4 regions of the Nocardia sp. NPDC050378 genome follow, and region 3 is predicted to be linked to each of the others. Evidence: riboswitches for the same ligand, from Rfam matches in the RefSeq annotation. Region 3 holds a riboswitch; each other region holds the start of a gene.
What was found. Region 3 has a riboswitch for cobalamin ahead of AB0I35_RS26175 (iron ABC transporter permease). Riboswitches for the same ligand answer to the same signal wherever they lie in the genome.

Region 1 (7,642 bases), on a different contig from region 3:
AGGCGCGACCTGCCCCGCCGAGCGCATCTGGTCCGAAGGTTTCGACGGGTTCCGGCGGTTCGAGACCTCCGTGGTGATCGGGGACGGTGAGCAGGTGTGGGAAGCGGCGAGACAGGCGGTGTTGCGCTGGGGTGTCAAGCGGCGCAGCGGGTTTCGGGTCGTGCCGGAGGAGCCCGTCACGGTCGGCGCGGAGTATCGGGTGAGTATGGGGTGGGGGCCGTTGTCGGTGCATGAACCCGTGCGGGTGGTGGCGGTGGTCGATACCGAGGACAGGTGTGGGTTCGCCTATGGCACTCTGCCGGGGCATCCGGTGTGTGGTGAGGAGGCGTTCGTGGTGCATCGACGACCTGACGGGACAGTGGAATTCACGCTGAGGTCACTCACTCGACCCGCACCGGCCGGATTCTGGCGGACGATCTTTCCGCTTCTGCTCGTCGCCCAGCGCCACTATCGCCGCCGTTATCTGCGTGCACTGCTGCGCTGACCTATCTCGTTCTTTACCCGGCTGGCGGACAGCGCTTTACTCGGCGCGAAACTCGGTTCGAACTCCTTGGCCGGCGAGAATCAGCGATGACTTTCGGACGGCCATCTCCATGGGCTCGTTCATCCAGGCGAGGTCACCACGCAGCCGACCGTGAGCCGGGCCCTCGCGCTGAATTCCGAACGCAGCGTGCGTGTCTCAAATCTGTGTGCGAAAGGTGATTCGCATATCGATCGCGAATCCGAACTACAGAATGGATTGGTCAACCGGCGCAAATGTGAAATAGATCACAAAGATTGATTTAATATCTTTCGGCTATTACTAATAGCCCGGTCGACATTCGTTTGGTCCGGCTTTGGGGGGCAAAAGGTCGAGAGGGAGTAGTCAATGTTCATGCGCTCAACTCGCAACATTCTCCTCGGTGCACTGCCTGTGGTTGTGGCGGTCGCCTTCGCTGGTAGTGGCGTTGCGTCGGCGGACGCATTCGCTGACCAGCAGGCTCAGTCGGCCACCGTGGTGGCCGTCGAGGGCGACAGCTATGCGACTGCCATCGCCGAGTATTCGTTCGGATCCGCCGTCCCGGCGGGCGTAGCGATTTCCCAGGATGCCGAGCCTTCGATTCCGCAGGCCGCCGAGCTTTCGAACGAAAACTTGGTCTCGGAAGTGGCCGCTCCCGCGATTTCGGAGGCAACCGCTCCCGTGGTATCGGACGTGACCGAATCCCAGTTGCATGAGGTCGCGACCAATCCGAAGGCCGAGAACTCCGACCCGGTGGTCAACGGTGCCCTCGCTGGTGCCGGTCTCGGTGCGCTGACCACGCTGGTCAACTGCATCCCGTCCGCGATCATATTGGGCGTGGGCTACCCGATCTGCCTCCTCCTCGGTGTACTTCCCCATGCGGCCGTCGGTGCCATCATCGGTGGCATTGTGGGCCATGTGAATCCGGAGGTCGTTCCGCAGGTTCTGCCCTGAGAAGGGGGGTCGGCAGGTAACTGCCCCGGCTCCGGACTCCCGGTGCGGCTGCGGTGAAAAGCGCAGCCGCACCGGAAGTTTCAGCGCAGCGCCGCAGCCGCGGCGACGAGATTGCGCAGGGAAGCTTCCACCTCGACCGGTCCGCGGGTCTTCAGTCCGCAGTCGGGATTGACCCACAGTCGTTCGGCGGGAACAGCTTTCAATGCTGCCCGCAGCGAGGTGATGATCTCCTCGACCGAAGGCACACGGGGGGAGTGGATGTCGTAGACACCCGGTCCGACACCGAGATCGAAGCCGGCGGCGTTGAGGTCGTCGAGGACCTCCATGTGTGAGCGGGCCGCTTCGATGGAGGTGACGTCGGCGTCGAGGCCCGCGATCGCACCGATGACCTCACCGAACTCGGAGTAGCACAGGTGGGTGTGGATCTGGGTGGTGTCGGCGACACCGGCGGTTGCCAGCCGGAACGAGTCCACCGCCCAGGCCAGGTAGGCGGGTTGTTCGGCGGCGCGCAGTGGAAGCAGTTCGCGCAGGGCGGGTTCGTCGACCTGGATGATGCGCGCGCCGTCGCGCTCGAGATCGGTGACCTCGTCCCGGATGGCCAGGGCGACCTGACGGGCCGAGTCGGCCAGGGGCTGGTCGTCGCGAACGAAGGACCAGGCCAGGATGGTGACGGGACCGGTGAGCATGCCTTTGACGGGCTTGTCGGTGCGGGACTGGGCGTAGCGGATCCAGCCGGTGGTCATCGGTGCGGGCCGGGTGACGTCGCCGAACAGGATCGGTGGACGCACGCACCGGGTGCCGTAGGACTGGACCCAGCCGTTGTCGGTGGTGGCGAAGCCGTCCAGGAGTTCGGCGAAATACTGGACCATGTCGTTGCGTTCGGGCTCGCCGTGCACGAGCACATCGAGGCCGAGACGTTCCTGCAGAGCGATCACGTCGTCGATCTCGGCCCGCATGCGGGAGGCGTATTCCGCCTGATCGATCTCTCCCTTGCGCAGTGCGGCGCGAGCCAGCCGGATCGCGGAGGTCTGCGGGTAGGAGCCGATGGTCGTGGTTGGCAGCAGCGGCAGATTCAGATGTGCGCGCTGCTCGATCCGGCGTTCGTCGGCGGGGGCACGCTCGGTGTCGGCCGGGGTCAGTGCCGCCAGGCGGGCGCGGACAGTGTCGTCGTGCAGGCGCGGGTCGCTGCGGCGAGATCCTACGGCGTCGCGCGCCGCGCGCAGCTCGGTTGCGACCGTGTCGGTGCCGCGGGTGAGGGCCGTTGCCAGGACACGGATTTCGTCGACCTTCTCGGTGCCGAAGGCCAGCCACGAACGCAGCCGGTCGTCGAACCCGGTTTCCGGGGCCAGCGAATAGGGGACATGTAGCAGTGAGCAGGAGCTCGACACCGCGACCGAGGCCGCGCTGCCGAGTAGCGAGCCGAGCGTGCTCAGCGCACCGTCGAGGTCGGTGCGCCAGATGTTTCGCCCGTCGACGACGCCGGCGACCAGCAGTTTGCGCGACAGCGCCGGAACCGAGGCGACGGCTTCGACGGTGGTTCCCGTGGTGAAGTCGAGCGCGACGGCTTCGACCGGGGTGGCTGCGATCTCGGCGAGTGCGGCGCCGGCGTGGCCGAAATAGGTGGCGACGAGGATCGCGGGCCGGGCGGTGGACGAGGCGAGCTCGGTGTAGGTGGCGCGGACGGCGGCCAGCTCGGCGTCGTCGAGATCGGTGACGAGGATCGGCTCGTCGATCTGGACCCACTCCACCCCGGCGTCGGCCAGACGAGTGAGCAGGTCACGGTAGAGCGGCACGAGCTCGGCGAGGCGGTCCAGCGGCGCGCCTGCGGCGTGCTTGGCCAGCTTCAGGAAGGTGAGCGGTCCGATGACGACCGGTCTGGCCGGAATCCCCAGAGTCGCGGCTTCGGCGAGCTCGGCGAACAACTTGTCCGGATTCAGGGAAAACTCTGTCGCCGAGTCGATTTCGGGCACGAGGTAGTGGTAGTTGGTGTCGAACCACTTGGTCATCTCGAGCGGGGCGATCGTGTCGGTGCCGCGTGCGGCGGCGAAGTACCGGTCGAGCGGGTCGGCGATGTCGGCGACGCGAGCGGGCAGCGCGCCCAACAGCACGGCGGTGTCGAGCACCTGGTCGTAGTAGGAGAACGTGCCCACGGGGATCGAGTCGAGGCCTGCGGCGGAGAGGCCGGTCAGGTCGCTGCGGCGCAGTTCGCGGGCGACGGTGTGCAGGTGCTCGGCGTCGGCCGTGCCTGCCCAGTAGGCCTCGGTGGCGCGTTTGAGTTCACGGTTCGGCCCGACGCGGGGGAGTCCGAGAACGGTTGCGGTGAAGAAGCTGGATGAAACGGACATGGTCATCGTCTCCGGTGCGGATGCGGATAGCCCTGGCCTGTCACGGGTAGCACCGACCGCCGACCGCGCGGGGGCGTGCGAGGCGAGCTCACGCGCCCGTTCCGGTGAGTCCGGCGGGTCGCTTGTCGGTCTGTGCGCCCAATCCTCGAGGCGAAGGCCGCCGGACACGGCGTGTCCGGCACAGCGGGCAGGTCTTCGGACTCGCGGGCACCGGCCTGATTCGGCCGACCTAGTGGCCGTCGCTTCCCAGGCGGATGCCCAGTGCTCGTTGACGGCGGTCGTTCCCACTCACCGCTGCGGGACAGTCCCGGATTCCCACCGGGTTCCCTCTCGCCGGACACCGGTATTCCGGTGTCCGGTTTCGACACGATCACCGGAGTTCGGGGCTCCGACTCCGCACGGTGAACGTGAACCAGCTGCGCCGACCATCTTAGGCCAAGGAACTCCACCGACAATGGTGAAGCACGTCATCGGCAAACGCGGCAGTCGCCGTGCGCCGCATGTCGGGGAGGTGCGACGGGAGGCCACGGTAAGGTCTGACCCGGGCGTAGGGAACACCGGTGCGAATCCGGGGCTGTCCCGCAACTGTCACCGAGGAGCGATCCGCCGATTCATGGCCACGACCTACCCAGGTTGGAAGGCCGGTGGGGAGCGTCGATCCGGGAGCCAGGATACCTGCGCCCGCGTATCGGGATCACCCACGAGGATGGCTATGGACAACTCCACATCGGCACGGTCAGGTTTCGGCCGTCGCACCTTCCTGCTCGCCGGCGCGCTCACGCTCGGCGCGATCGCGACCGGCTGCGGTTCGCCGGGCAGTCCATCGGGCGCTGCGCTGGGTCCGCCGCGGCCTGGCGGTCGTCTGCGATCAGTGATCGCGGGCCGTTCGGCGAGCGCGGACGTGCTCGACCCGCATCAGGCCGGTAGTTCGGCGGGCGGGGCGGTGTCGAAGAACGTCTGGGACAAGCTCGTCGCCTACAACAACGACCTCACCCTGCGCTACCGCCTCGCGCAGTCGCTCGAACCCAACGCCGACGGCAGCGAGTGGCGGATCACTCTGCGCCCCGGCGTGGTTTTCAGCGACGGCACCCCACTGACCTCGCGCGATGTGCTCTGGAGCTTCGAGCGGATGCTCGACCCGGCCAAGAGCTCGTCGGGGGATCTCGCCGCGGTCGACATGTCGCGCACCCGCGCCGACGGCGACCTCGCCGTGGTGGTCGCCATGAAAACACCGCTGGCCGACTTCGGTTCGGTGCTGGCGGGCTGGTACTGCTACATCGTCAAGGACGGCACGGGCACCATCGACGGCTCGGAACTGCCCGTCGGCACCGGGCCGTTCGCGCTGGTGCGGTGGTCGCCCGGTGACCGCACCCTGTTGCGCCGCAACGAGCGTTACTGGGACGGACCGGTGTATCTCGACGAGGTGGAGATCATCCAGATCGCCGAGACCGAAGCGCGTGTGAACGCCTTCCTGTCCGGGGAGGCCGAAGTGGCACACGAGATCTCGTACCTGCAGGCGAGCACCTTGGCCGACGATCCGAACGTCACGGTGGTCGTGCCACCGGCCGGATTGATGGGTGCGTTCCAAATGCGAGTGGACACAGCGCCGTTCGACGATCCGCGAGTACGGCAGGCGATGCGGTTGGCGGTGGACCGCGAGGCCATGGTGGAGTCGGTGTATTACGGATACGCCGAGGTCGGCAACGACATCTACGGCAAAGGCGCCCCGTTCTATCACGACACGCTGCCGCAACGGTCCTACGATCCGCAGCGTGCGCGTGAGCTTTTGCGCGCGGCGGGGCACGAGCAGCTGACCGTGACGCTGCCGACCGCCGACGGCTCACCGGGCATGCTCGAATCGGCGACACTGTTCGCCGAGCAGGCCAAAGCCGCCGGTATCACGATCAAGTTGGAGTCGGTACCTGCCGACACCTACTTCTCGCAGGTCAGCGGTAAGGCTCCGCTCAGTCATGTCGGCTGGTGGAACTACAGTCTCGACTACTTCTACGGCCAGACCATGACCAGCGACTCACCGAGCAACGGCACCGGCTGGCGGCGCCCGGACTGGGATGCCGAGTTCGCGCAGGCGCGTGCGGCGATGGACCCGGTTCGGCGCGCCGAACTGTATCGCGAACTGCAAGAACAACTCTGGAACGAAGGCGGCTACATCCTCTTCAGCTTCGCCAAGCGGCCCGACGCGGCGAAGAACTTCGTGGGTGGTGTTCGCGACGGTGTGCCCGGCACCGACGACTGGGCGAACTACGCGACCACCTGGCTGGCCGAGCAATGACCCGCCGGTCGTGATCGCCTACACCGCACGGCGCGTCGTCGGCGGGCTCGGTGTGCTCTGTGCTGTCGCGCTGGTGGTTTTCACGCTGTTCGAGGTACTGGACTCGGACGCGGCGACGGTGATCCTCTCGCGCACCGGCGGTGGCGCCCCCACTCCCGAGCAACTCGCCGCGTTGCGCGCCGAGCTCGGCCTCGACCGTCCGGCTCCGGTGCGCTTCGCGGAATGGCTGATCGGGTTCGCGCAGGGCGATTTCGGCACCTCGCTGATTTCGGGTCGACCCGTGCGCGATGTGCTGCTCGGGCGCGCGGTCAACAGTGTCACCCTCGCCGTGGTCACCGCCGTCCTGCTGGTTCCGGCCGCGCTCACGCTCGGGCTGGTCGCCGGTGCGCGGGCCGGGTCGCGCACCGACCGCGTGATCAGCGTCGGTGCCCTGGCGGCGGAGTCGGTGCCCTCGTTCGTCTTCGGTGTGCTGCTGGTGGCGACGGTGTCGCTGTCGCTGGGGCTGCTGCCCGCCGTTTCGCTGCTGCCGACCGGGGTCAGTGCGTTGACCCGCCCGGAGATCCTGGTGTTGCCGGTGACCTGTCTGCTCATCGGGCTGTCCCCGCATCCGGTGCGGATGGTGCGCGCTCAGACGGCCGAGGTGATGGCCAGTCCCTATATCCGGTCGGTTCGGCTCAACGGTGTCGGCGGGGTGCGGCTGATGCTGCGCCACGTCGCGCCCAACGCCGTGTCCGCCTCGATTCATCCACTCGCGGGTACGGTGGTCGGGTTGATCGGGGGCGTCGCGGTGGTGGAGACGCTGTTCTCCTATCCAGGTCTGTCGCAGGAGTTGTTGCGCGCCATCGAGGCTCGCGATTTCCCGTTCGTCCAGTCGGCGGCAGTATTACTGGCGGCCGTCGGGATCGTCATCTACCTCGTCGCGGATCTGCTCACCCTCGCGGTGAGTCCAAGAGCACGGCGGGAGGTGGGCCGTGACGGATCGTGAGAGGAAGGGGCGCAGGCGAATACGGTCCGGCTGGCTCGCTGTCGCCGTGGCGGTACTGTTCCTCGTCGTGTTCGGACCGGTCCTCGCGCCCTATTCGCCGACCGTCCCGACCGCCGCGCCGTTCCAGTCACCGTCGGCGCGGCATCTGCTTGGCACCGATGTGGTCGGACGGGATGTGCTCTCGCGCGTGCTACACGGCGGCATCGCGCTGTTGTCGACCGCTGGGCTCGCCCTGGTTGTGGCGTACGCGCTCGGGCTGGTGCTCGGTGCCTTCGCGGGCCTGCGGCGGTCCTGGGATCGCTGGATCACCGCGCCGGTCGACGCGATCATCGTGGTCCCGTGGTTTTTGCTGCTGGCGGTGATCGCCACCGCCATGGGGCCGGGCCCGGCGGCCATCGTGGTGACAGCGGCCCTGGCATCGGTGCCCTGGATCATCCGGATCGTGCGCACCTGTGTCCTCGAACTCGCCGCCACCGGGTATGTGGAGTCCGCGCGTGCGCGAGGCGAACCGCTGTGGCGGCTCGGGGTGGTGGAGGTGCTGCCCAATCTGCGGTCGGTGGTGTTCGCCG
Region 2 (7,642 bases), on a different contig from region 3:
CCGGCCTGGTCGAAATCGCCTGGTCGCAGACCATCAAACCCACCGAGAACTTCACCAGGTTCGGCCCGACCCTGCTGTGCATCGCGCTCGGCTCGCTGGCGGTCTACCTGCTCTCGCGCGCCATGCAGACCCTTCCGGTCGGGACGGCGTACGCGGTGTTCACCGGGATCGGCGCGCTCGGGGCGATCGGTCTCGGCGTGCTCGTGCACAAGGACCCGCTCAGCGCGGGCCGGGTCTTGGCCCTGACGCTGATTCTCGGTGGCATCGTGCTCGCGCGCGTCACCAACCCCGAGTGACGCTGTGGCACACCCGATGCGGGCTCGGTGGGCACTTGACCGGTAGGGTCGGCTGATGGACCAGCCAGTTCGCCCCCCGGACCTGTCCACTCGGCCCCACGAGCTCACCGTCGAGCGAGTCATGAAGGCCCAGCCGAGCCTGCTGTACGCGGCTTGGACCCAAGGCCTCGACCTGTGGCTGGCCGTCCCCGGATCGGTTCTGATGCGACCCGCCGTGAACGAGCCCCTCTATTTCGACACCGGCTCGGCCGAGAAACGCAACCCGCACTACGGCCGCATCCTCGCGCTCGAGCCGAACCGCCGGATCGAGTTCACCTGGGTCACCGCCGCGACCGAAGGGGTGGAGACCGTGGTCGCCGCCGAGTTCCTGAAACAGCCACGCGGCATCAGGTTGCGGTTGCGGCACTCCGGTTTCGCCACCGCCGCCATCCGCGACCTGCATCAGCAGGTGTGGCCGGAGAAGCTGGAACGCCTCGACGAAGTGACGAGTATCCCGGTCTGAGCTCACGTAGGTTCGGTGTCGAACACACACTCTGGCTAACGAAAGGAACGTGATGGCGACTCGTAGCGCACGCACACTCTGGGCAGGCGGGCTGCAGGACGGCTCCGGGCAGGTCGAGCTGGTCAGCTCCGGCGTCGGCAAGTACGACGTGACCTTCCCCCGCCGCGCGGCCGACAACGCCGAGGGCACCAGCCCCGAAGAGCTCATCGCGGCCGCGCATTCGTCGTGCTACTCGATGGCGCTCTCGGCCGAGATCGCCAACGTCGGCGGCACGCCGGAGAGCCTCGACGTCACCGCCGACGTGACCCTCGGCCCCGACCCCGCGGGCGGTTTCCGGATCAGCAAGATCAAGCTGACCGTGCGCGCCGTCGCCTCCGGGATCGACGCCGAGGGCTTCTACACCGCGGCGACCGCGGCCAAGAACGGCTGCCCGGTGAGCAAGGCGCTCGCCGGTGTCGCCGAGGTGGAACTGGACGCCGAACTCATCTGAACACTCACCGCTGGGTGAACCAGCGGTGCGCTGCCGGGGTGTACATCGCCGGAATCGCGATCACCACCGCGAGGATGTGCACCGCCCGGCAGGCGACGAGGACAGCCGAATCGGGCGCGAGCTCACCGAACAGGGCGCCGAAGTCGTCGGTGGACAGCAGTACCGCCAGCGGTTCGATGATGAGCGAGACCAGCCCGATCATCCCGATACCGACGGTGAGCAGGGCCCGCGACACCCGGCTGCCGTTGGCCATGTGCATCGCGACCCCGAGCACCACCAGGTAGATGGCCAGCCGGGGCAGCAGACCCGTTGCGGTGGCGCCGAATTCGGTCCCACCGCGTCCGGCGCGCAGCAGTCCCTCGGCGACCCCGGCGGCCAGCGCGGTGACCAGCCCGGCGAAGGCCACGCGCACCGCCCCCGGACGGGCGACGGAAACAGAGAAGGCAGTGTCGGTCATGATGCCGACACTGCCCTCTCGTGGTACTCACGAGGATCACCCGGAGGTAGCGACCTCGCGTGCTACCGGAGTGCTACGCGCGCTGGACCATTCGGTGAGCGCGGCGAACACCAGTCCCAAAGCCGCCCAGAGGGTGGCGGTTTCGGCCAGTGACGCCACCCGGAACTGCCACAGCAGCGTCGCCGGGAAGTCGTCGGACACCTCGTTCACGCCCGGCAGCAGCACGTAACCGACCGTGGTGACCAGCACGAACGCGGCTACCGCGGCAACGAGCCGGAACGAGTCGAGCTGCCCGGCCAGCGCGCGATAGGCCGCGACGGCCGCCGCGACCGCGAGCAGGCCGAGCACGACAACGGCCACCCACAGCCAGGTGCGCTGATCGATGGTTTCCGGGTCGCCGACCGCCGGTGGATTGGCCGGGTACTTGAAGAACGGCACCGCGACGATCGCCGCCCACGCGAAACCCGCTGTGGTCAGCGACAATCGGGGCCCGCTCAGCGCGGTAAAGCGGCGAGCCACGTGCACAACGGCGGCGAAGATCGCCCCGAACGCCATTCCGGCCAGGGCGAGCGCGAGAAACTGACCCGCCTGCTGCCCAGATCGGCTGACCAGCGGTTCTTCGTCGTGCGCCTGGTCCTCGACGGTCCCGTGCGAATGCCCGCCGGACCCGGCCTCCTCGATGGCGATGGCCGCCTCGATATGGGGTTCGCCGATGAAATAGCCCACTGTCGCGGCCAGCAGGCCGGCGATCAGACCGGCCAGCAGGCCACGTAACAGCAGGGTTTTGAAGGATCCGGTCAGTGGCACGGGACACCGAGCAGGTGACGTCCGTCGTGCATCAGCTCGTGCAGGAACATCCCGCTACGCGAGACGGCCCCCTGGTCGAAACCGACCAGGTACAGCGTGAGCAGTGCGAGAAGAACGACACCGGCCGTGACCAGCACGGTAGCCAGGGTGTCGAGGCCGGTAGACCGGCTGGGTGAATGCGCGATAGCCATTCGGGTCCTCCTCCGGGATGCGCGTCCCGCGATCGAAGCGATAGGCGAGGGTGCCGATGTCTGGCTGTCCGCACCGGAATCCGGCACGGAATACAGTGGCGCGACCGCTCCGGAATCTCACCGGATTACCGCGCACCCTCGCGTAATTTCCCTCGAACTGTGACAGCCGCTGCCAGCGCGCGTCAATACATCCAGGGGAAACGCCCGGATCAGGACTTCGCGGGCACGTCCAGCACGACCTCGAACTCGAGCAGCGACGCACCGGTCGACACCGGCTTGGGCCGCTCGCCGTCGGCACCGTGACCGGCGTGCGCCGTGCGGGCCGGGCCGTCACGCCACGCGGCGAACGACTCCTCCGAATCCCACTGCGTCACCACGAAGTACCGGTTGTCACCGGCTACCGGGCGCAGCAACTGGAAGCCGAGGAACCCGGGCGAGTTCTCCACCGCGTGAGCACGCGCGGCGAACCGCTTCTCCAGCTCCGGGCCCGCGCCCTCGGGAATCTCGATCGCATTGATCTTCACAACAGCCATGAGCTCAGTCTATGGCGGCCGGCGCCGCGGGCCGGGTGCTCCTTCGTCGCACCCCTCCGATCAGTCCGGCTCGAGGCGGCCGAAAACCGATGCTCGAGCTGGCACAATCGGCTGGGTGTTGTACGACGAAGGTGGGGTCGGGGTGCCGATTCTGCTGTTGCACGGGCTGATGGGGAGTGCGCGTACCTGGTCGGATCAGGTGCCGTGGTTGCGCGCGCTCGGACATGTGTACACCTTCGATGCCGCAGGTCACGGCCGCGTTCCGCCCGCGGAGCTCACTACCGAGGCGTTCGTCGCTGACCTCGCCGAGCACACGGCGGCGATCACCGAACCGATGATCGTGATCGGGCATTCGATGGGTGCGCTGCACGGGTGGGTGTTCGCGGCGGCCCACCCCGACCGGGTCCGCGCGATCGTCGTCGAGGACATCGCACCGGACTTCACCGGCCGCACCGCTGCGCACTGGGCCGAACTCATCCACTCCTGGCCGCAACCCTTCCCCGACGCCCGGGCCGTGCTCGACTATTTCGGGCCGGTGGCCGGGCGGTACTTCCTGCGGGCGTTCACCGACTCGGGCGGCTACCGGTTGCACGGCGAGGTCGACACCTTCCGCGCGATTTCCGAGGAATGGGGAACGCGCGACTTCTGGGACGAATGGAAATCGCTGCGCGTGCCCGCCTTGCTCATCGAGGGCGAGCACACCATCACCCCGGCGGGGCAGATGCGGACGATGGCCGAGGTGCATCCGGACGCGGAGTACGTGCGAGTCCTCGGGGCGGGGCACCTGATTCACGATGAGCGGCCCGAGGAATACCGCGCGCACGTCGAACGGTTTCTGGCACGGGTTTGAGTGCCGGGTCTCAGGCTCCCTCGCCGGCCAGGGCGAACAGGCCGTCCTCGGTCTGCTCGACGAGCCCGTCGACCAGCAGGGAATCCAAGGCGCGGGCGCGCTGACCCGGGTCGCGCGCCCAGGCCATGTCCAGCCGCACCCGCTCGACCGGACCCGACGCATCACGCAACACGTCGAGCAGCCTGCCGCGCGCCTGGCGATCGGTGCCCTCGTACTTCTGCACCTTGCGCACCACCTCGGCGGCCGGCCTGCCCGCGTCGACCCAGGCGCAGCGCGGCAGCGGGCAGTTGCCGCAGTCGGGGTTGCGAGCCGTGCAGACCAGCGCGCCCAGTTCCATCAGCGCCGCCGAGAACTTCGCCGCCCGCGGCACCGAGACGGGCAGCAGCGCCTCGGTTTCGGCGAGGTCGCGCGAGGACGGGTTACCGGGTTCACGGCCGTGTACCGCTCGCGCCACCACGCGGCGAACGTTGGTGTCCACCACCGGAACTCGCTGCCCGTACGCGAAACACGCCACCGCCCGCGCGGTGTATGCGCCGATACCCGGCAGGCCGAGCAGGACGTCGACATCGGCGGGAACCACGTCGCCGTGCTCGGCGGCCAGCACCCGCGCGCACTCGTGCAACCGCAGCGCCCGGCGCGGATAACCGAGCTTGCCCCACGCCCGCAGCACCTCGGCCTGTGACGACGCCGCCATCGCCGAGGGCACCGGCCAGCGCGCCACCCACTCCCGCCAGATCGGCTCCACCCGGACCACGGGTGTCTGCTGCAGCATGATCTCGCTCATCAGGATGTGCCAGGCGGTCGCCTCCGGCCGCCGCCACGGCAGGTCGCGCGCCCGCTCGGCGAACCAATCCAGCAGGACCTCGGCGTCGATACTCACTGTTTCCGTTCCATCTCTGCCAGGCCGACTTTGCCGAGGCGTAACAGCGCAGACTCGCTGGTAACCGATAGCGTGTGCACAATGGTCGGTATGCCTGGTTCTAATCCGATAAGTGCCTGGAAGTCGCTGCGCGAGGGCAACGAGCGTTTCGTCAACGACACTCTGCTGCATCCTAGCCAGGGGGCGGCCGACCGAGCCAAGCTCGTGGGCGGACAGAAACCACACGCGATCCTGTTCGGCTGCGGCGATTCACGCGTCGCCGCGGAACTGATCTTCGACCAGGGCCTCGGCGATATGTTCGTGGTGCGCACGGCGGGCCACGTCGTAGATGCCTCGGTGCTCGGTTCGATCGAATACGGCGTCGAGGTGCTCAATGTGCCGCTGATCGTGGTTCTCGGCCACGACAGCTGCGGCGCGGTGAAGGCCACGATCGACGCGCTCGACGGCGGCGCCGTCCCCGGCGGCTTCATCCGCAGCGTGGTCGAGAAGGTGACCCCCTCGATCCTGCTCGGCCGTCGCGAAGGGCTCACGACGGTCGACGACCTCGAGGCCCGGCACGTGGTGGAGACCAGCAAGTTGCTCATGGAGCGCTCGATGATCATCTCCCAGCGCGTCGCCACTGGTCAGTGCGCGATCGCGAGCGTCACCTACCAGTTGTCGGACGGGCGCGCGCACCTGCGCCGGGTGGTCGGCAATATCGGCGAGACGGTCTGAATCGGGCGGTACGCGCCCGACACGCCGAGGTCATCGAGCGCGCCCTCGCGCGCTGCGCTTACCTTTGAAGCGTGCTGGAACCGAATGGACCGCTGCCACCGGAGATCTACTGGCGTCGTCGCGCGCTCGCCATCGGCGTCATCATCGTCGCGCTCGCCATCGTGGTCTGGCTGGTCACGTTGGTGGCGCGCGGTGGTGATTCGTCCGGTTCGAGCGCGGCCGCGTCCTCGACGACGGTCGCGAGCACGCCTCAGATAAGCAGTGCGACCAGTAGCGCGGCGGCGAGCAGTTCGGTGACCAGCACGTCGGCGGCGGCGTCGACCACGTCCGCCGTGCCCGAGCCCGCGGCCCAGCCGTGCAGCGATCAGTCGCTGGCGCTGAAGGTGACGGTCAACCAGCCGACCTACCGGGTGGGTGACCAGCCGGGCTTCGGCACCGTGATCACCAACATCTCCACGGCCGCGTGCTCGCGCGATCTCGGCGCGGGCCCGCAGTTCCTCGTCTTCACCCTCGACGGGCAGCGCAGGCTGTGGGCGAGCAACGACTGCACCCCGGACGGGCCGCCGGAGGTGAAGACCCTGAAGGCGGGCGAACAGCTGTCGTACAAGGGCACCTGGTTCGGCACCACGTCCCAGCCACAATGCGCGGGGGAGCGGTTGCCGGTTCCGGCGGGCGCGTACATGGTTGTCGCACAGCTCGGTTCCATCCGCAGCGCGGCCGAACCGTTCAACCTGGCCGACTGAATACCGTCCGACCGGGCATTATGCGGATGCGCTGTAAATCACATGTCCAAGACGGCTGATTTGCAGAATTCGCAGGACGGACGACCGTGTCAACGGCTGTTACCGCCGAAATGCCGAATTCGACCGGAAAGCGCGGTTTGCCGGAGTTATTCCACGGCCACCGGCTCGCGAGGTGCCCGGGATTTGCGGAGTTCGGCCAAACGCAGCGCCGAACGCAGGTCGCCGACCTCGTGGATGCGCATCGAACCGACCTTGGACTTCTCCGAACCCGGTGGAACCAGGGCGGTGGTGAAGCCCAATCGCTCGGCCTCGGCCAGGCGCCGACCGAGCCCGGTGATCTTGCGGACCTCGCCCGCCAGGCCGACCTCACCGAGGATCACCCAGCCCGCGGGCAGGGCGATATCGGCCTCGGCGCTGGCGATGGCCAGGGCGATGGCGAGGTCGGCGGTCGGCTCGACCAGGCGCATGCCGCCGACAGTCGCCGCGTACACGTCGTGTTTGCCGAGGAATACCCGTCCACGGCTCTGCAGCACCGCGAGCACCATGGCCACCCGGTTGTAGTCCAGGCCGCTCACCGCGCGACGCGGCTGCGGGATCTCGGTCTTCACCGTGAGTCCCTGCACCTCCGCGACCAGCGGACGTTTGCCGTCCATCGCGACTGTCACCGCCGTGCCGGGCACGGCATCGGTGCGGTGATGCAGGAACAAGCCGGACGGATCGTCGACGCAGGCGATGCCGTCCTCGTGCAGTTCGAAACAGCCCACTTCGTCGGCGCTGCCGAAGCGGTTCTTGATGCCGCGCACCATGCGCAGCGAGGAGTTCTTGTCGCCCTCGAACTGCAGCACCACGTCCACCAGGTGCTCGAGCGTGCGCGGACCGGCCACATTGCCGTCCTTGGTGACGTGTCCGACCAGCAGCACCGCGATCCCGCTCGCCTTGGCCAGCGAGGTGAGCGCCGCCGTCACCGCGCGTACCTGGGTGACACCGCCGATCACGCCGTCGACCTCGGGGGCGAGCATCGTCTGCACCGAGTCGACGACCAGCAGCGTCGGGCGCACCTGCTCCACGTGCCCGAGCACGATCGACAGATCCGATTCGGCCGCGAGATACACCCGGTCGTGCACAGCGCCGGTCCGGTCGGCACGCAGGCGCACCTGCCCAGCCGACTCCTCCGCCGTC
Region 3 (7,642 bases):
CACCTGTTGTTCTGGGGGCCGTCGCTGATCGGGGCGGGCCGTAAGGAAAGTGTTCCGCCGCCTGCCGCTACCGAATCCGACGTCGACCTGGTCACCGGAAGGTGGGCCCCCGCCCTCGAAACCCAGCTCGACGAACTCGCCACCATCTGGCGTGACCCCGCGGCGTGGGCGGGTGTCACCCATATGGGTGGCCCGACGGAACTGCCCGCGGCGATGATCGGCGCGATGGTCGTCGGCGAGCTGATCGTGCACGGCTGGGACCTGTCCCGAGCGCTCGACACGCCGGTGTCGTGGGACGACGACCTTCTCGCGGACGTCTACGCCGAAACCGCCGCCACCGCCGAGCAAGGACGCGGCATGGGGATCTACGGGCCCGAAGTGCCGGTCTCCCCCGATGCCCCGCTCATCGACCGCATCCTCGGTGTCACCGGTCGCGATCCCGGGTGGCAGCCACCGGTTCGATAGCCGACCGCCGTGGGCCGCGGGGTTTCCTGGTCACCGGTCGGTGCGCGAAATCGGCCCGGGAAACCACCGATACATCGCGACCGACCCGAGCCCGAGGGTGACCGCGAGTAGCCCACCGGCGGCGGCCAGCCCGGCGAAGGCGCCGACCAGCCCGACCGCGACCGGCCCGGCGAACATCCCGGCGTCGTGGGTCACGCGCCACGCGCCGAGGAATTCGGCGCGCCGGTCCGGTGGGGCGGCGAACGCCCCGACGGTCATGATGAGACCGTTGCTCAGTCCGTTCGCCAAGCCGAGCAGCATGGTGGCCGCGCCCATGGTGAGCACGGAATCGGTGAAAGGCAGTGCCGCGTAACCGGCGGCGAAACAGATGCCGCAGGCGACGCCGGTGACGCGGCTGCCCGCCCGGTCCAGCCACACCCCGGCCGGGTAGGACATGAGCACGTCGATCGCACCCGCCAGCCCGAACAGCAGACTCGTCGTCGCGGCGTCGATACCGAGGTGCACGGCCCACAGCGGCAGCAGCGCCGACCGCGACGCGCGTGCCGCGCCGACCGCGACCGCCGCGAGGCCGAGAGTGCCCAACGCCCTGTGGTTTTCGGAAACCACGGTGTGCAGCGGCCGTGACGACGGCTCGTCCGGTGCGCCCGAGCGGATCGTCAGCATCGCCGCGGCCGCCACCACGGTGGTCACCAACTGCAACCACAGTGCCCCGATCGGACCGAATCCGTGCACCAGCGCCGCACCGAGGAACGGCCCACAGAAGAACCCCAACCGGTGCGCACCGGCCAGCGTCGACATGGCCCGTCCACGCTGTTCCGGTGCGACCACCGACACCAGATAGGTCTGCCTGGCCAGCCCCCACACCGCGCCCGCCGCACCGATGAGCAGCAAACCCACCGCCAGCACACCCAGATTCGGCGCGAGGATCGCCGCGACCACGCCGACCAGACCGAGCCCGCTGCCGACACCGATCGCGGCCCGCTCCCCGATCCGCGCGACGATTCGCCCGGCGGGCAGATCCGTGAGAACCATCCCGAGCCCGCTCAACGCGACGATCAACCCGGCCGCACCCGCCGATGCACCGAGGTCGAGCGCCCGCAGCGCGTACATCGGTGCGGCGGCACCGGTCCCGATGCCGTACAACACCATCGGCGCGAAGACCGGCAGCGCAAGCGTCCGCAGCCGAACAGGAGAATCGTCGAGCATCACCGCCCGGCAACCGATCCATCGCTGTCAGCCGGACAACAACTTCCGTCGTTCATCCGACACTCGCCGGTTCGGGCGCGAATCGGCTCGCGGGCCGGGCGAGCCCGAAGTGGTCGCGCAATGTCGTTCCCGAGTACTCGGTGCGGAACAGGCCGCGTTCCCGCAAGATCGGCACCACCGTCGAGGTGAACACCTCGAGTCCGCCGGGGTACCAGGGCGGCATCACATTGAATCCGTCTGCCGCGCCGTGGGTGAACCATTCCTCTATGGTGTCAGCGATCTGCTCGGGTGTTCCGGCGATGACCCGGTGCCCGCGCGCACCGGCCAGCCGGTGCAGCAATCCGCGCAGGGTCGGTCGTTCGCGCTCGACGATTCCGGCCACCACCTGCAGCCTGCTGCGCGCGTTGTCGGTGACATCGCCCGCCCCGGCGAAGACCTCCACCGGCACCACCTCGTCGAGCGCGTACCCGCGCAGCGACGTCCCGGTGATCGATTCCAGTTGCCTCAACCCGTATTCCGGCACGGTGAGCTCGTTGAACTCGCGCTCCAGACGCCGCGCGGCGGACTCGGTGTCGGCGATGAACGGGCTGATGCCCGGCAGGATCCGCACCGCCTCGGCGTCGCGCCCGTACTCGGCGGCCTTGGCCTTGATGTCGGCGTAGAAGGCCTGCGCATCCGAAAGGCGCTGGTGTGCCGTGAAAATCGCCTCGGCGTACCGGCCGGCGAACGCACGGCCCTCGTTGGACGCACCGGCCTGCACCAGCACGGGTCGCCCCTGTGGTGTCCGGGCCGAGTTGAAAGGCCCACGCACCCGCAGGTATTCACCGACGAAATCGATCGGATGGATCTTGTCCGCGTCCGCGTAGATGCCCGCCGCCCGGTCGAGCACGATCGCGTCGTCCTCCCAGCTGTCCCACAGCGCGACCACCGCGTCGACGAATTCACGCGCCCTGGCGTACCGCTCACGATGATCGGGATGCCGTTCGAGGCCGAAATTGGCGGCCGCCACATCGGTTCCGGTGGTGACGATGTTCCAGCCCGCCCGGCCGCCCGAGATGTGGTCGAGCGAGGAGAACAACCGTGCGAGGTTGTACGGCTCGTAGTACGTGGTCGACGCCGTGGCGATGAGCCCCAGATGTGTTGTGGCGGAGGCGATGGCCGTGAGCAGTGTGATCGGTTCGAGCCCTGGTGCGGCGTTGTGGCGCACATCGGTACGCAAGGCGGGCCCGTCGGCGAAGAACACCGCGTCCAGCTTCGCCGCCTCCGCGGTGCGCCCGATCTCCTGGTAGTAGGTCACGTCGTAGATGCGGTCCGGCCGGCTGTCGGGATGCCGCCACGCGGCCTCGTGATGACCGGACGGGTAGATGAAGGCGTTCAGACTCAATTGCCGTGGTGCGTTCACGATGCCTGCTTCACTGTCTCGAGGTCGGTGGTGTCCACGCCGAGTCCGGTCAGCAGCACCTCGCGCAGCCGGATGAACTCGGGGTGGGCGTGCCTGCGCGGTCGGGCGATATCGATGCGCTGATCGATGGCGATGCGGCCCTCGTCGAGGACCAGTACCCGGTCGGCCAGCAGCAGGGCCTCGTCCACGTCATGGGTCACCAGCAACACGGCGGGCTGATGCCGTGCGCACAGCGCCTGCAACAGCGAGTGCATGCGGATCCTGGTGAGGGCGTCGAGCGCGCCGAACGGTTCGTCGGCCAGCAACAGTTCCGGCTCACGCACCAGCGATCGGGCCAGCGCCACCCGCTGCTGTTCGCCACCGGAAAGCTCACGGGGCCAAGCCTTCTCGCGTCCACCGAGGCCTACCTCGGCCAGCGCTGCCCGGCCGCGCTCGGCGGCGTCGCGGCCGGTGAGTCCGAGCACCACATTGTCGAGTACCCGTGCCCAGGGCAGCAGCCGCGAATCCTGGAACACCACAGCGCGTCGGCCGGGAACGGTGAGCTCCCCGGAACCGGGCACCTGTGCGTCGAGTTCGGCCAGGGCGCGCAACAGCGTGCTCTTACCGGACCCGCTGCGCCCCAGCAGCGCGACGAACTCGCCACGACGGATCGCAATATCTATACCCCGCAATATGACACGCTGCCCGAAGCCACGGGTGAGACCCCTGGTCCGCACCACCGCGCGGTCGTCGCGCTCGATCAGTCGCCCAGCGTCTGTCGCCATGCCAGCACCTTTCGTTCCGTTGTCCGCACGGCGAGGTCGCCGAAGAGTCCGAGAAGTCCGTAGATCACCAGGCCGACCACGATCACGTCGATCTGTCCGTAGGTGCGCGCCTGCGTCATCAGGTATCCGATGCCGCTGGTCGCGTTCACCTGTTCGACGACCACCAGCGCCAGCCACGAAATCGTCACCGCGAGCCGCAGCCCGAGAAAGAAGCCGGGCAGCGACCCGGGCAGTGCGACGCGGCGCAGGAATCCCCACCGCGACAGCCCCACCGTCTCGGCCAGCTCCACGTACCGCGCGTCCACACCGCGCAGATACGCATGGGTGTTGAGGTAGATCGGGATCAGCACGCTGGTCGTGATGACGATCAGCTTCATCTCCTCACCGATCCCGAACCACACGATGAACAGCGGGATCAGCGCCAACGTCGGAATGGCGCGTTTGATCTGCACCGGGCCGTCGACCAGCGCCTCCCCGATTCGGCTCAACCCGGCGATCAGCGCCAGCACCACCCCGATCACCACACCGAGCACCAGCCCGATCACCGCCCGTTGCAGCGAGGTGAGCAGATTGGACTGCAGTCGCCCGTCCGCGATCAACTCCCCCGCCGTCCGCGCGACCGTCCACGGTGCGGGCAATGTCTCGGGATCGAGTGCACCCGTGGCCGATCCGACGACCCACGCGCCGACGAGTAACGCCGGACCGAGCGCGAAACCGAACGGAATGGGCTTGCCGGGGCCGAGCCTTCGCTTACCGCGTCCACGCGGAGCCAATTCGGGTTCGCCGGTCCGGTGTGCCCGTACGCGCCGCAACACACCGGCTTCGAGGGTCGCCATCAGCTCACCGCCCCGGCGAAGGCCGCGCCGCTCGCGGTGACGGCCTCGGTGACCGCCGCGTCGAAACGCAGGTCGAAACCGTCGGCGGCGGTGATCTTCCTCGGCAACTCACCGGCGGCATCGATCGCGTCGATCGTGCTCTGCTGACGCGCGACCAGCCGCTGGTCCAGGTGCGGGAACGTATAGGTGCCGAGCGACTCCACGATTCGCCGCGCGTCGTCGGGGCTCACCTTCTGGTTGCGCACGTAGTACGCCTCGGCCCATTCGGCACTGTGGGTGTTGGTCCAGTGCCATGCCCGCACGAACGCGCCGACCAGGGCCCGGGTCGCGGCCGCCTTCGCCGGATCCTGCACCACGGCACGTCGCGCGTACACATAGGCGAGCCCGCTGTAGATGCCGCTCGTCTCCGAATCCGGGATCAGCGACGTGCCGGGAGTGCGCAGCAACCTGGTCACATTCGGTTCGATCAGCGGCGCCACCTCGACCTGTCCGGTGCGCACCGCGTCGAGGAACTCCGCGAGCTGCAACCGGATCAATTGCACGTCACCGGTTTTCAGACCCGCCTTGCTCAGCGCCTTCAACACCGCCGCCTGCTGGGCGGTGCCCTCGGCGTAGGCGATCTTGCGCCCCTTCAACTCCGTGAGCTTCGTGATCGACAAGCCCGGGGCGACAGCGAGTTTCAGCGCCTGCGGATTGGTCTGGTACGAGCCGACGATCGGCACGTCCTGTCCCGCCGCGAGTGCGTGGATCGGCGGTACGTCACCGACCTGGCCCACATCGGCCGCGCCGGCCCGGAAGGCCTCCAGGATCGCGGGCCCGCCGACGAAATTCGCGAACTCGATCTTGAACGGCAGCTTGTCCAGCTCACCCGAGAGCCGGAGCGCGTGCTGTAACCGCTCCTGCTGGTCGGCGACCACGAGGGTGGTGCCCGGCGGAACATCGGTCGGCAGCGGTGCGTCGGGGGTGCCGAGTGGTTTGTCGTCGCCGCCCGCGCACCCGGTCAGGCCGAGAGTCGCAGCGGTGGCCACCGCGAGGAAGGCGGCGGTGACGCGGCCACGCAGGCCGTGCGCAGAGGTGTTCGGTCGGTACATACCCGGATTCAAGCAACCGGACAAACCGGCGAACACCCTTTGCCTTACCGTGAGCCGAACCCGGCGCTGTGCCGGCACCCGGTGCCACGCTACAGTCGGTGGGTCATCCCCGGTGGGTGCGGGAATCCGGTGCAATTCCGGGACGGTCGCGCCACTGTGATCGCCTCACGGCGAAAGTCAGACCTCCCTCGCCGGGCACCCTCTGAAAGGGCCGCGCCTTGCCTCTGGAGAAGCCGCGATGATCCGTGCACGGATCTCGCTCGCACTACCCGTGCTCGCGGTGTTGCTGCTGGTCGCCATGATCGCCGCCACCGGTTTCGGCGCGGAGACCGTTCCGGTGCGCGCGGTGCTCGACACTCTCGGCGCCCGGCTCACCGGAACTACCCCCACCGACCCCGGCATCGACACCATCGTCTGGCAGCTGCGCGTCCCGCGCACCATCCTCGCCGCCGTGGTCGGTGCCGGTCTCGCGGTGGCGGGCGCCGCGATGCAGACCCTGGTCCGCAACCCGCTCGCCGACCCCTACCTGCTCGGTGTCTCCTCCGGCGCGGCCGTCGGCGCGGCGGCCGTCATCACCTCCGGCCTGTTCGCGGGGGCGGGCATATGGGCGTTGTCCGGTGGTGCGTTGGCCGGCGCTTTCGGTGCGGCGACCCTCGTATTCCTCATCGCCCTGGCGCAGGGCGGACTCACCCCGTTGCGGCTGGTGCTCACCGGTACCGTGCTCGGCTCGGCCTTCGCCGCGTGCAGCAGCTACCTGGTGTTCCGCAGCACCGATCCCGCCGCCGCCGAATCGGTGCTGTTCTGGCTGCTCGGCAGCCTCGCGGGCGCGGACTGGTCGACCCTTGCCCTCCCGCTGATCGTCGTCGCGCTCTGTGCCACGATCCTGGTCGCGATCGCGGGTTGGCTCGACGCCCTCACCCTGGGCGCCGACACCGCCTCCTCCCTCGGCGTACCGGTGACCGGCCTGCGGATCGGGTTGTTCGTGCTGCTCGCGGTGCTCGTCGGTGTGCTGGTGGCGGTGTCGGGTGGGATCGGTTTCGTCGGCCTGGTCGTCCCGCATGCCGCGCGCATGATCGTCGGCCCACGACATCGTGATCTGCTGCCCGCCTGCGCGCTGTGCGGGGCACTGTTCCTGGTGGTCGCCGATGCCGCCACCCGGGTGCTGGTGCGCCCCACCGAGATTCCGGTCGGTGTCCTCACCGGCCTCATCGGCGCCCCCACCTTCCTGCTGCTGATGGGCAGGCGCCGCTACCGATTCGGCACCTCATGAACGACGAACATCCGCTGAGCCCGCAGACCCACCGACCCGACACGCATTCGCCCGACGAGCCGCAGGCATTCGGACCGAACCCGCGCTCCGGCGCCGAACCGCACACATCCAGACCGGAAACGCCTGCCACCGAGCCACTTCCCCTCGCAGCTGGCCGCATCCGTGTGCACGACCTCTCTTGCGCGATCGGTCGACGCATCGTTGTCGAAGGTGTCGACTTCTCGATCGAGCCGGGCGAAACCATCGGGATCGTCGGGCCCAACGGCAGCGGCAAGACCACCCTGCTGCGCACCTTGTCCGGCGTGCACAGGCCGCGTTCGGGCCGGGTACTCGTCGACGACGAGGTCCTGCACGAGCTGCGCCCCCGCCGCCGCGCCGCGACCGTCGCCCTGGTGGCGCAGGACGAGATCCCACCCGACGACATGCTGGTCGGCGAGGTCGTCGCGCTCGGCCTCACGCCGTATCTCCCGCCGTGGGGTCTCGGCGCACCGCGCGAACAGCAGCGCGTGACACAGGCTTTGGCCTCGGTCGACCTGCACGGCTTCGCCGAGCGACCCGTGCGACAACTCTCCGGCGGCGAACGTCAACGCGTCCTGCTCGCCCGGGCA
Region 4 (7,642 bases), on a different contig from region 3:
CCATGCCGCCGTGGTACTGGAAGTAGTCGTCGGAGTCGGCGATGTCGTGCTCGCGGGTGTCGGTGTTCTTGGCCGCCACGGCGATTCGCTTGTACGCGGTGCGCATGTCGTCGGCGGCGGGGGCGCCGTCGAGGTCGCGGCCGTAGGCGTAGCCGCCCCAGGTGGTGTACACCTGCGCGAGGTCGTCGTCGGTGCGCCAGCTCTTGGAGTCGATGAGCTGCAGCAGGCCCGCGCCGTAGGTGCCCGGCTTGGAACCGAAGATGCGCGTGGTGGCACGGCGGGCATCGCCGTGCTCGGCCAGGTCCGCATCGGCATGGGCGCGGACGTAATTGGCGTCGGCCGGTTCGTCGAGGGCGGCGACGAGACGCACGGCGTCGTCGAGCAGAGCGAGGACGTGCGGGAAGGCGTCGCGGAAGAAGCCGGAGATGCGCACGGTGACGTCGATGCGCGGGCGGCCCAGTTCGTCCAGGGAGATCACCTCGAGCGAGGTGACGCGGCGGCTCGCCTCGTCCCACACCGGCCGCACGCCGAGCAGCGCGAAGACTTCGGCGATGTCGTCACCGGAGGTGCGCATGGCCGAGGTGCCCCACACCGACAGGCCGACCGACTTGGGGTACTCGCCGTGGTCGGCCAGGTAGCGGGCGAGCAGGGACTCGGCCATGGCCTGACCCGTCTCCCACGCCAGTCGCGAGGGTACGGCCTTCGGATCGACGGAGTAGAAGTTGCGACCGGTCGGCAACACGTTGATGAGACCACGCAAGGGTGAACCACTCGGGCCCGCGGGGATGAAACCGCCGTTGAGGGCGTGCAGGACCCGGGCGATCTCGATGCCGGTCTCGCGCAGGCGGGGCACGACCTCGGTCGCGGCGAACCGCAGCACGGTCTTCACCGCGTCGAGGCGCCCACTCACCGCGATGCCGCCGTTCGCGGCGGCAGCGCCGCTCGCTCCGGACGAATCATCCACTCCCCCAGCGAGAATCGCGGTCGCGTAGTCGTCGACGAGGGTGTCGACCGCGTCCACCGACCAGTCCGTCGCCTGCAGGGCGCCGAGCAGCTCGCGCGCGCGGGCCTCCACCACGTCGACGCGGATCCGTGCCTCGTCTCCGGCTTCGCTGAGCCCCAGCGCCTCTCGCAGGCCGGGGACGTTCTGTTCGCCGCCCCACAGCTGGCGGGCACGCAGCATGGCCAGCACCAGGTCGAGTTCCATCTCGCCCTCGGGGGCCTGGCCGAGGATGTGCAGGCCGTCGCGGATCTGCACGTCCTTGATCTCGCAGAGCCAGCCGTCGACGTGCAGGAGCATGTCGTCGAAGACGTCCTCGTCGGGGCGTTCGGCCAGGCCGAGGTCGTGGTCCATCTTGGCCGCGCGCATCAGGGTCCAGATCTGCTGGCGGATGGCGGGCAGTTTGGCCGGGTCGAGGGCGGAGATGTTGGCGTGCTCGTCGAGCAGTTGTTCCAGGCGCGAGATGTCGCCGTAGGTTTCGGCGCGAGCCATCGGCGGGATGAGGTGGTCGACGAGGGTGGCGTGGGCGCGGCGCTTGGCCTGGGTGCCCTCACCGGGGTCGTTCACCAGGAACGGGTAGATCAGCGGCAGATCGCCGAGGGCGGCGTCGGTGCCACAGGACGCGGACATGCCGAGGGTCTTGCCCGGCAGCCATTCCAGGTTGCCGTGCTTGCCGAGGTGCACCATCGCATCGGCACCGAAACCGTCGGCCGACGACAGCCACCGGTAGGCCGCCAGGTAGTGGTGGCTCGGCGGCAGATCGGGATCGTGGTAGATGGCGACCGGGTTCTCCCCGAAACCGCGCGGCGGCTGCACCATCAGCACCACATTGCCGAAACGCAGTGCGGCGATGACGATCTCGCCCTTCGGGTCGGCCGAACGGTCCACATACAGTTCGCCCGGCGGCGGCCCCCACGCCTCGACCACGGCTTCGCGCAGGTCGGCGGGCAGCGACTCGAACCATCGGGTGTAGACGGTCGCGCCGATGCGGATCGGATTGCCCTCGAGCTGTTCGGCGCTGAGCCAGTCGGGATCCTGGCCGCCCGCCGCGATCAGGGCGTGGATCAGGGCGTCACCGTCGCCTTCGGCGAGGCCGGGAATCTCGGCGATGTCGCCGAGGTCGTAACCGGCGGAACGCATTTCGGTGAGCAGCCGGATGGCGCTCGCCGGGGTGTCGAGGCCGACGGCGTTGCCGATGCGCGCGTGCTTGGTCGGGTAGGCCGACAGCATGAGCGCGATCCGCTTGTCGCCGTTGGGAATATGACGCAGGCGGGCGTGACGCACCGCGATCCCGGCGACGCGGGCGGCGCGTTCGGGATCGGGGACATAGGTGGACAGACCGTCCTCGTCGAACTCCTTGAACGAGAACGGCACCGTGATGATGCGCCCGTCGAACTCCGGGACCGCCACCTGGGTGGCGACATCGAGCGGGGACAGGCCGTCGTCGTTGGCCTCCCACTGGGCGCGCGGGCTGGTCAGGCACAGGCCCTGCAGGATCGGCACGTCGAGGGCGGCCAGCGCGGCCACGTCCCAGGCCTCGTCGTCGCCACCGGCCGACGCGGTGGCGGGCTTGCTGCCGCCCGCGGCGAGCACGGTGACCACCAGGGCGTCGGCCCGGCCGAGGAGGGTGAGCAGTTCCGGCTCGGCGGTCCGCAGCGACGCCGCGTACACAGGCAGGGCGCGCGCACCCTTGGCTTCGATGGCCGTGCACAGGGCGTCGACGTAGCCGGTGTTGCCCGCCAGGTGCTGGGCGCGGTAGTAGACGACGGCGACCGTGGGGGCGTGCGGTTCGAGGATGCGCGCCGAGCGTTCGAGCTCACCCCAGGTCGGCAGCTGGACCGGCGGCTCGAATCCGTGACCGGTGAGCAACACCGTGTCGGACAGGAAGTTGTAGAGCTGACGCAGGTTGTCGGCACCACCCGCGGCGAGATAGTTGTGGGCGTCGGCGGCGACACCGACCGGCACGGTGGAACATTCCATCAGTTCCGCGTCGGGTGCGATCTCGCCGCCGAGGGCGACCATCGGAATGCCGCTGGCCCGCACCGCGTCCAGGCCCTCTTCCCAGGCGCGTTTGCCGCCGAGGATACGCACGATCACCAGGTCGACGCCGTCGAGCAGCTGCCCGAGATCCTCGACCAGCAGCCGGGCGGGGTTGCCCCACCGGTACTCGGCGCCGCTCGCGCGGGCGCTCAGCAGGTCGGTGTCGGAGGTGGACAGCAGCAGGATCACAGGGTGAGACCTTCCTCGGGTTGACGCGCCCATCGGGTTGCGGTGCTCGCCGGAGAGGGTCTGGCTGTTCACAGTGGCGCGACCGCACCGGATTTCCACCGGTTTCCTCGACGCCCGCCGAGCAAGTCGATGGTACTGGCCCGGCCGCGCCCGCAACTTTCCAGCCCGCGTCCGGGGTCGCTCAGGCGGCTTCGGCGCGGTCGGCGAGTTTGAGCCAGACCACTCCCGCGATCACCACGGCGAGCCAGAACGCTTTGAGCGGCGTGAGCGTTTCCTCGAAGAACACCGGTCCGAGGAGTGCGGCGCCGACCGCGCCGATGCCCGCCCAGACGGCATAGCCGATGCCCACGTCGATCGTTCTCAGCGCGACGCTGAGGGCGAACAGGGTGAGAAGGAAGAAGACGATCGCCACCAGCGACCAGGTGAGCACGGTGAAACCGTGGCTGCCGCCGACGGCGAGGGCGTATCCGACTTCGAAGGCGCCGGCGAGGAGCAGGACGAGCCAGGCGGTGGCGGGAGTGCGGTTGTGGGTGAACATTGTTCGGCCTTTCGGTGAGAAGTGGTCGGGGACGAGGTTGCTCAGGCGCCGCTGCTGAGCTGCAGGCCGACGACACCGCCGATGACGATCACGATGCCGACCGCCTTGCGCCAGTCGACTCGCTGGCCGAACAGCACCGCGCCGAGAGCGACGATTCCGACACCGGCCAGGGAGGTCCAGATCGCGTAGCCGGCGCCGACGTCGAAGGTGAGCAGCGCCAGGCTCAGGAAGTAGGTCGCGATCGCGCCGCTGACCAGGGTGGCGACGGTCCATCGAATGTCGGTGAAACCCTTCGCTTTTCCGGCCGCCAGAGCGACGGTGACCTCGAAGACGACGGCGATGGCGAGGTAGAGCCAGTTCACGATAATACCTTTCTATGGATGTACATACATATATATGCCGAGCGGAAGACCTCTGCGGCATGTCAGGTCAGTTCAGGAGTCCCGGTTCCCCGTTCGGCGCGCGAGCAGCGCGTCGAACATCGGTGACAGCTCTTCGGCGTCGTCGAGCAGACGTTCCAGCTGGAGCTGGAAGGGTTCGCGCGCGTCCCTGACCAGCACCTCCCCCTCCTCGGTGATCACGGCGTACACACCGCGCCCGTCCTCCGAACACAAGTCCCGCCGCGTGAACCCTCTTGCCTCGAGCCGCCCCAGCAATCGGGTCACCGAACTCTGATTCAACCCGATCCGATGGGCCAGCTCGCTGACCCGGATCTCCTTGTCCGGCGCGGCGGCAAGCTGCCGGAGCGCGTGGTACTCGGTGAGGCCGATGCCGTGGTGCAGCGTCAGCCATTTGCCGAGACCCGAATCGACGGTCGCGACAAGAGCGGAAGCACGAAACCAGCCCTCGACCGGGTCGCCGACCGAGGGGGTTCCCCTTTCCGTAAGTTCATGCTTGTGCATGCACTTAACGTAGCGGTGAACCTGCCGGGCCACAACCCGGCAGGTCGAGCGATCAAGGGGCCGGTTCGCAGGGCATGGCGAGGGTCCGGAGGTCGCCGTCGTCGGCGGAGCGGATGTGGGCGGGGAGGTCGGGGACGGACAGGTCGAGCATGATGTCGGGGCCGATCGCGCCCGCGACGGCCGGGTAGAGGGTGGTTACGGCGAAGTGGACGCTGATCGGTGGGCCGGAGACCGTCGCACGCAGCTCGGTGGGCGGGTTCGGCGTGCCGTCCTGGGTCGACGCGTCCGGGCTCGGCACCGAGATCGTGGCCGTGTCCGGGGAATCGAAGCGCAGAGTCACGATCGGTGAGTCCGCGCGTTCCAGTGTTTCCAGGAGGTGCGCGCGGTCGAGGACAGCCCTGGTCGGGGTCGGGGGCAGGGCTGCCAGCATGCGGCGGTAGTCGGGGAATTCCTCGGGCGAGCGGCGGCAGCGCTGACTCGCCGCCGAATCCTCGGTGGCAGTGCGGAATTCGACGGAATCGGGCGTGGGACGCAGGATCACCGTGTGCTGACGGCGCAGCCAGGACGCGGTGGCACGCAGTTCGGCGGCATCGATGGTCGCGGACCACTCGGCCGTCGCCGAGGCCATCGGGCGCAGGGTTCGCGAGGCCAGCCGGTAGCGGTCGGTGGCGGTGAGGATCAGTTCGTCGGGGCCGGCCTCGAACAGGATGGTGTCGAGCACGGGCAGGGCCGGATCGGTGCGGGTTGCCGTGGAGACCTGGTCGATGGCTGCCGCGAGCGCCGGACCGCCGACCCGCACGGCCTGGTCGGGTTCGGTGCCGGGCACCGCGCCGTGGTCACGTCGGTCCGGCAACGGCCGGGGGTCCACGCCGAGCGCCCGATGAGCGGCGGCGGCTGCGGCGTCGAACTCCCTTCGGCGGCAGTGCATTTCGGCGAGATGGGCGTCGAGGAGGGCGGCGGCCTTTGCGGCGTCGGGTTCGGCGAGCACCGCCGCGACAGTCGGCAACGGCATGTCGACGGCGCGCAGGTGGCGGATCAGGCAGGCGGGACCGGCCTGGTCGGGGGTGTAGTAGCGGTAGCCGGAGTCCTCGTCCACCAGGGCGGGGACGAGGACTCCGGCGTCGGCGTAGAAGCGCAGGGCGCTGGCGTTCAGTCCGCAGACGCGGGCGAACGCTCCGATGGTGATCAGTTCGGTGTCAGGCACCGGCTCATGATCGGGGTTGCAGTGACTCGAAGGTCAAGACGAACCGTCGCGGGTGCCCGCGGCGACCATCTCGGGCGAACCGGTGCCCAGGTGGCGGTAGACGTTGGCGATGACCAGCTGACCGAGGGCGTTGTTGCCGTAGCCGCCGATCACCGCGCCGATCCCGGCGGGGATGAGCGTGCCGAAGAGCAGCAGTCCGCGTTTGACCAGGTAGTTGACGATGAACCGTTTGGCAGGCCCGTCGGGCATGCTCGCCAGGCCGGGAATGTGGTCGGTGACCACGGCGAGCCACTGGCCCTTCGTGTGACCCGCGGTCTGTTCGAGGACCTTCGTGCCAGACTCGCCGAGCACCACCTTCGACACCAATCGCTGCTGGCGCGGATCCTCGGGCGCGATGCCGTACGCCGCGGCGGCGCCCACCGAGAACACCGAGGATGCCTCCACGAAGACGGCGGTGTCCACACCGGTGGCGGCCAGGCCGATCAGCGTGCCGATACCGGGTACGGCGGCGGTGAGCCCCACCGTCACGCCGCTGGCGGTGACGACGACGAGGTACTGGCGCGACAGCCGCTGCACGAGTTCCACCGGTGAATCGTCGGGGTGCCTGCTCCCCAGCCAGTCGACGTAGCGCCGCACCACCGGTGCCTGCGCATGGGCGACCTTGTCGAGCGCGGGAACTACACGCTTGTCCACGAATTCACGCAGCATGCGGTTGACCTCTCCTGTCGGCACTGCTCCGGCGGCGATCCGCCACTCACACTAGGCGGATACCGTTTCCTTCTGGTGCGCAAACACGAGCGCGGCGCGGATCACCGATGAGTTCGGCCACGTTGTGGCGTCTGTTCCTCTGAATTAGCAACCGAACGAGAACGGATGTCGCCCATGTCGAATACCCCGCAGAGCACCGGACGCCGAGTCGTCGCCGAAGTCGCCGTCTCCATGGACGGATACAGCGGCACCGGTCCCGGCGACGACATGAGCTGGTGCATGGACTACATCACCAGCCCGCAGACCGAGATCACCTACGAGGGCATCTGGCGCGGCGCCGACACCGTCGTCCTCGGACGCACCAACTGGGAAGGGTTCACCGCGGTCTGGCCGGGCATCACCGCCGACCCCGCCAGCTCCGCCCGCACCCGTGAGCTCGGTGAATGGCTCGCGAAGGTCGAGAAAGTCGTCTTCACCACCACCCTCGACCAGTCCGACCTGGACAAGGCCGACTGGACCAACGCCAGGATCGGTCGCGACCCGGAAGCCGACGTGCGCGCGCTCAAAGCAGCCGCCGGACGCGACATCCTGATCACCAACAGCGCTAGCATCATTCAGTGTCTGGTGCGCGCCGACCTGTTCGACGACCTCTACCTCACCATCGTCCCCACCACCCTCGGCGGCGGCCTGCGCCTGCTCCCCGACAACTACGCGTCGACCTGGCGCCTCGCCGCCGCGACCACCCTAACCGACTCGGGCGCCGTGTCGCTGCACTACACCCGGCCCTGACGCCGGATCGCTCCCGGCGGTGGTCGTAGGCTGGGGAATCATGACCAGGAGCGCTCCCGATTCTTGCCCAGGGGTTCTGCGGCTGCACGAGGCCGCGGACGGGCCGTTGGCGCGGATCCGGGTTCCCGGCGGACGACTGGAATCCGGCCAGGTGCAGGTACTCGCCGAGGCCGCACACGACCTGGGCAACGGGAACCTCGAGCTGACCTCCCGCGGCAATGTGCAGTTGCGCCGGGTACGGAACGCGAACGAACTGGCCGCCCGACTGGCCA

Region 1: it holds a riboswitch for cobalamin, as region 3 does, so the genes downstream of both, AB0I35_RS29405 (ABC transporter substrate-binding protein) here and AB0I35_RS26175 (iron ABC transporter permease) in region 3, are expected to answer to the same signal.
Region 2: it holds a riboswitch for cobalamin, as region 3 does, so the genes downstream of both, AB0I35_RS29555 (CbtB-domain containing protein) here and AB0I35_RS26175 (iron ABC transporter permease) in region 3, are expected to answer to the same signal.
Region 4: it holds a riboswitch for cobalamin, as region 3 does, so the genes downstream of both, cobN (cobaltochelatase subunit CobN) here and AB0I35_RS26175 (iron ABC transporter permease) in region 3, are expected to answer to the same signal.

Annotation. Positions count from the first base shown of each region.
Region 1 is NZ_JBFAKI010000021.1:74,565-82,206, forward strand. Features, by position in the region: gene AB0I35_RS29390 (DUF1990 domain-containing protein) at 1-484, shown strand, start outside; gene AB0I35_RS29395 (hypothetical protein) at 869-1,453, shown strand; gene metE (5-methyltetrahydropteroyltriglutamate--homocysteine S-methyltransferase) at 1,534-3,804, opposite strand; cobalamin riboswitch at 3,967-4,172, opposite strand; cobalamin riboswitch at 4,327-4,496, shown strand; gene AB0I35_RS29405 (ABC transporter substrate-binding protein) at 4,511-6,088, shown strand; gene AB0I35_RS29410 (ABC transporter permease) at 6,099-7,073, shown strand; gene AB0I35_RS29415 (ATP-binding cassette domain-containing protein) at 7,060-7,642, shown strand, end outside.
Region 2 is NZ_JBFAKI010000022.1:11,710-19,351, forward strand. Features, by position in the region: gene AB0I35_RS29530 (multidrug efflux SMR transporter) at 1-296, shown strand, start outside; gene AB0I35_RS29535 (SRPBCC domain-containing protein) at 352-798, shown strand; gene AB0I35_RS29540 (OsmC family peroxiredoxin) at 851-1,288, shown strand; gene AB0I35_RS29545 (hypothetical protein) at 1,293-1,745, opposite strand; gene AB0I35_RS29550 (CbtA family protein) at 1,782-2,552, opposite strand; gene AB0I35_RS29555 (CbtB-domain containing protein) at 2,543-2,743, opposite strand; cobalamin riboswitch at 2,777-2,926, opposite strand; gene AB0I35_RS29560 (antibiotic biosynthesis monooxygenase) at 2,953-3,276, opposite strand; gene AB0I35_RS29565 (alpha/beta hydrolase) at 3,392-4,126, shown strand; gene AB0I35_RS29570 (A/G-specific adenine glycosylase) at 4,137-5,006, opposite strand; gene AB0I35_RS29575 (carbonic anhydrase) at 5,097-5,720, shown strand; gene AB0I35_RS29580 (hypothetical protein) at 5,792-6,463, shown strand; gene radA (DNA repair protein RadA) at 6,610-7,642, opposite strand, start outside.
Region 3 is NZ_JBFAKI010000016.1:6,391-14,032, reverse strand. Features, by position in the region: gene AB0I35_RS26205 (TIGR03086 family metal-binding protein) at 1-465, shown strand, start outside; gene AB0I35_RS26200 (MFS transporter) at 496-1,671, opposite strand; gene AB0I35_RS26195 (LLM class flavin-dependent oxidoreductase) at 1,724-3,076, opposite strand; gene AB0I35_RS26190 (ABC transporter ATP-binding protein) at 3,070-3,837, opposite strand; gene AB0I35_RS26185 (ABC transporter permease) at 3,813-4,673, opposite strand; gene AB0I35_RS26180 (ABC transporter substrate-binding protein) at 4,673-5,764, opposite strand; cobalamin riboswitch at 5,847-5,970, shown strand; gene AB0I35_RS26175 (iron ABC transporter permease) at 6,003-7,034, shown strand; gene AB0I35_RS26170 (ABC transporter ATP-binding protein) at 7,031-7,642, shown strand, end outside.
Region 4 is NZ_JBFAKI010000007.1:296,850-304,491, forward strand. Features, by position in the region: gene cobN (cobaltochelatase subunit CobN) at 1-3,229, opposite strand, end outside; cobalamin riboswitch at 3,263-3,389, opposite strand; gene AB0I35_RS18700 (multidrug efflux SMR transporter) at 3,411-3,767, opposite strand; gene AB0I35_RS18705 (SMR family transporter) at 3,809-4,129, opposite strand; gene AB0I35_RS18710 (MarR family transcriptional regulator) at 4,202-4,669, opposite strand; gene AB0I35_RS18715 (MerR family transcriptional regulator) at 4,722-5,873, opposite strand; gene AB0I35_RS18720 (hypothetical protein) at 5,907-6,581, opposite strand; gene AB0I35_RS18725 (dihydrofolate reductase family protein) at 6,756-7,370, shown strand; gene cobG (precorrin-3B synthase) at 7,411-7,642, shown strand, end outside.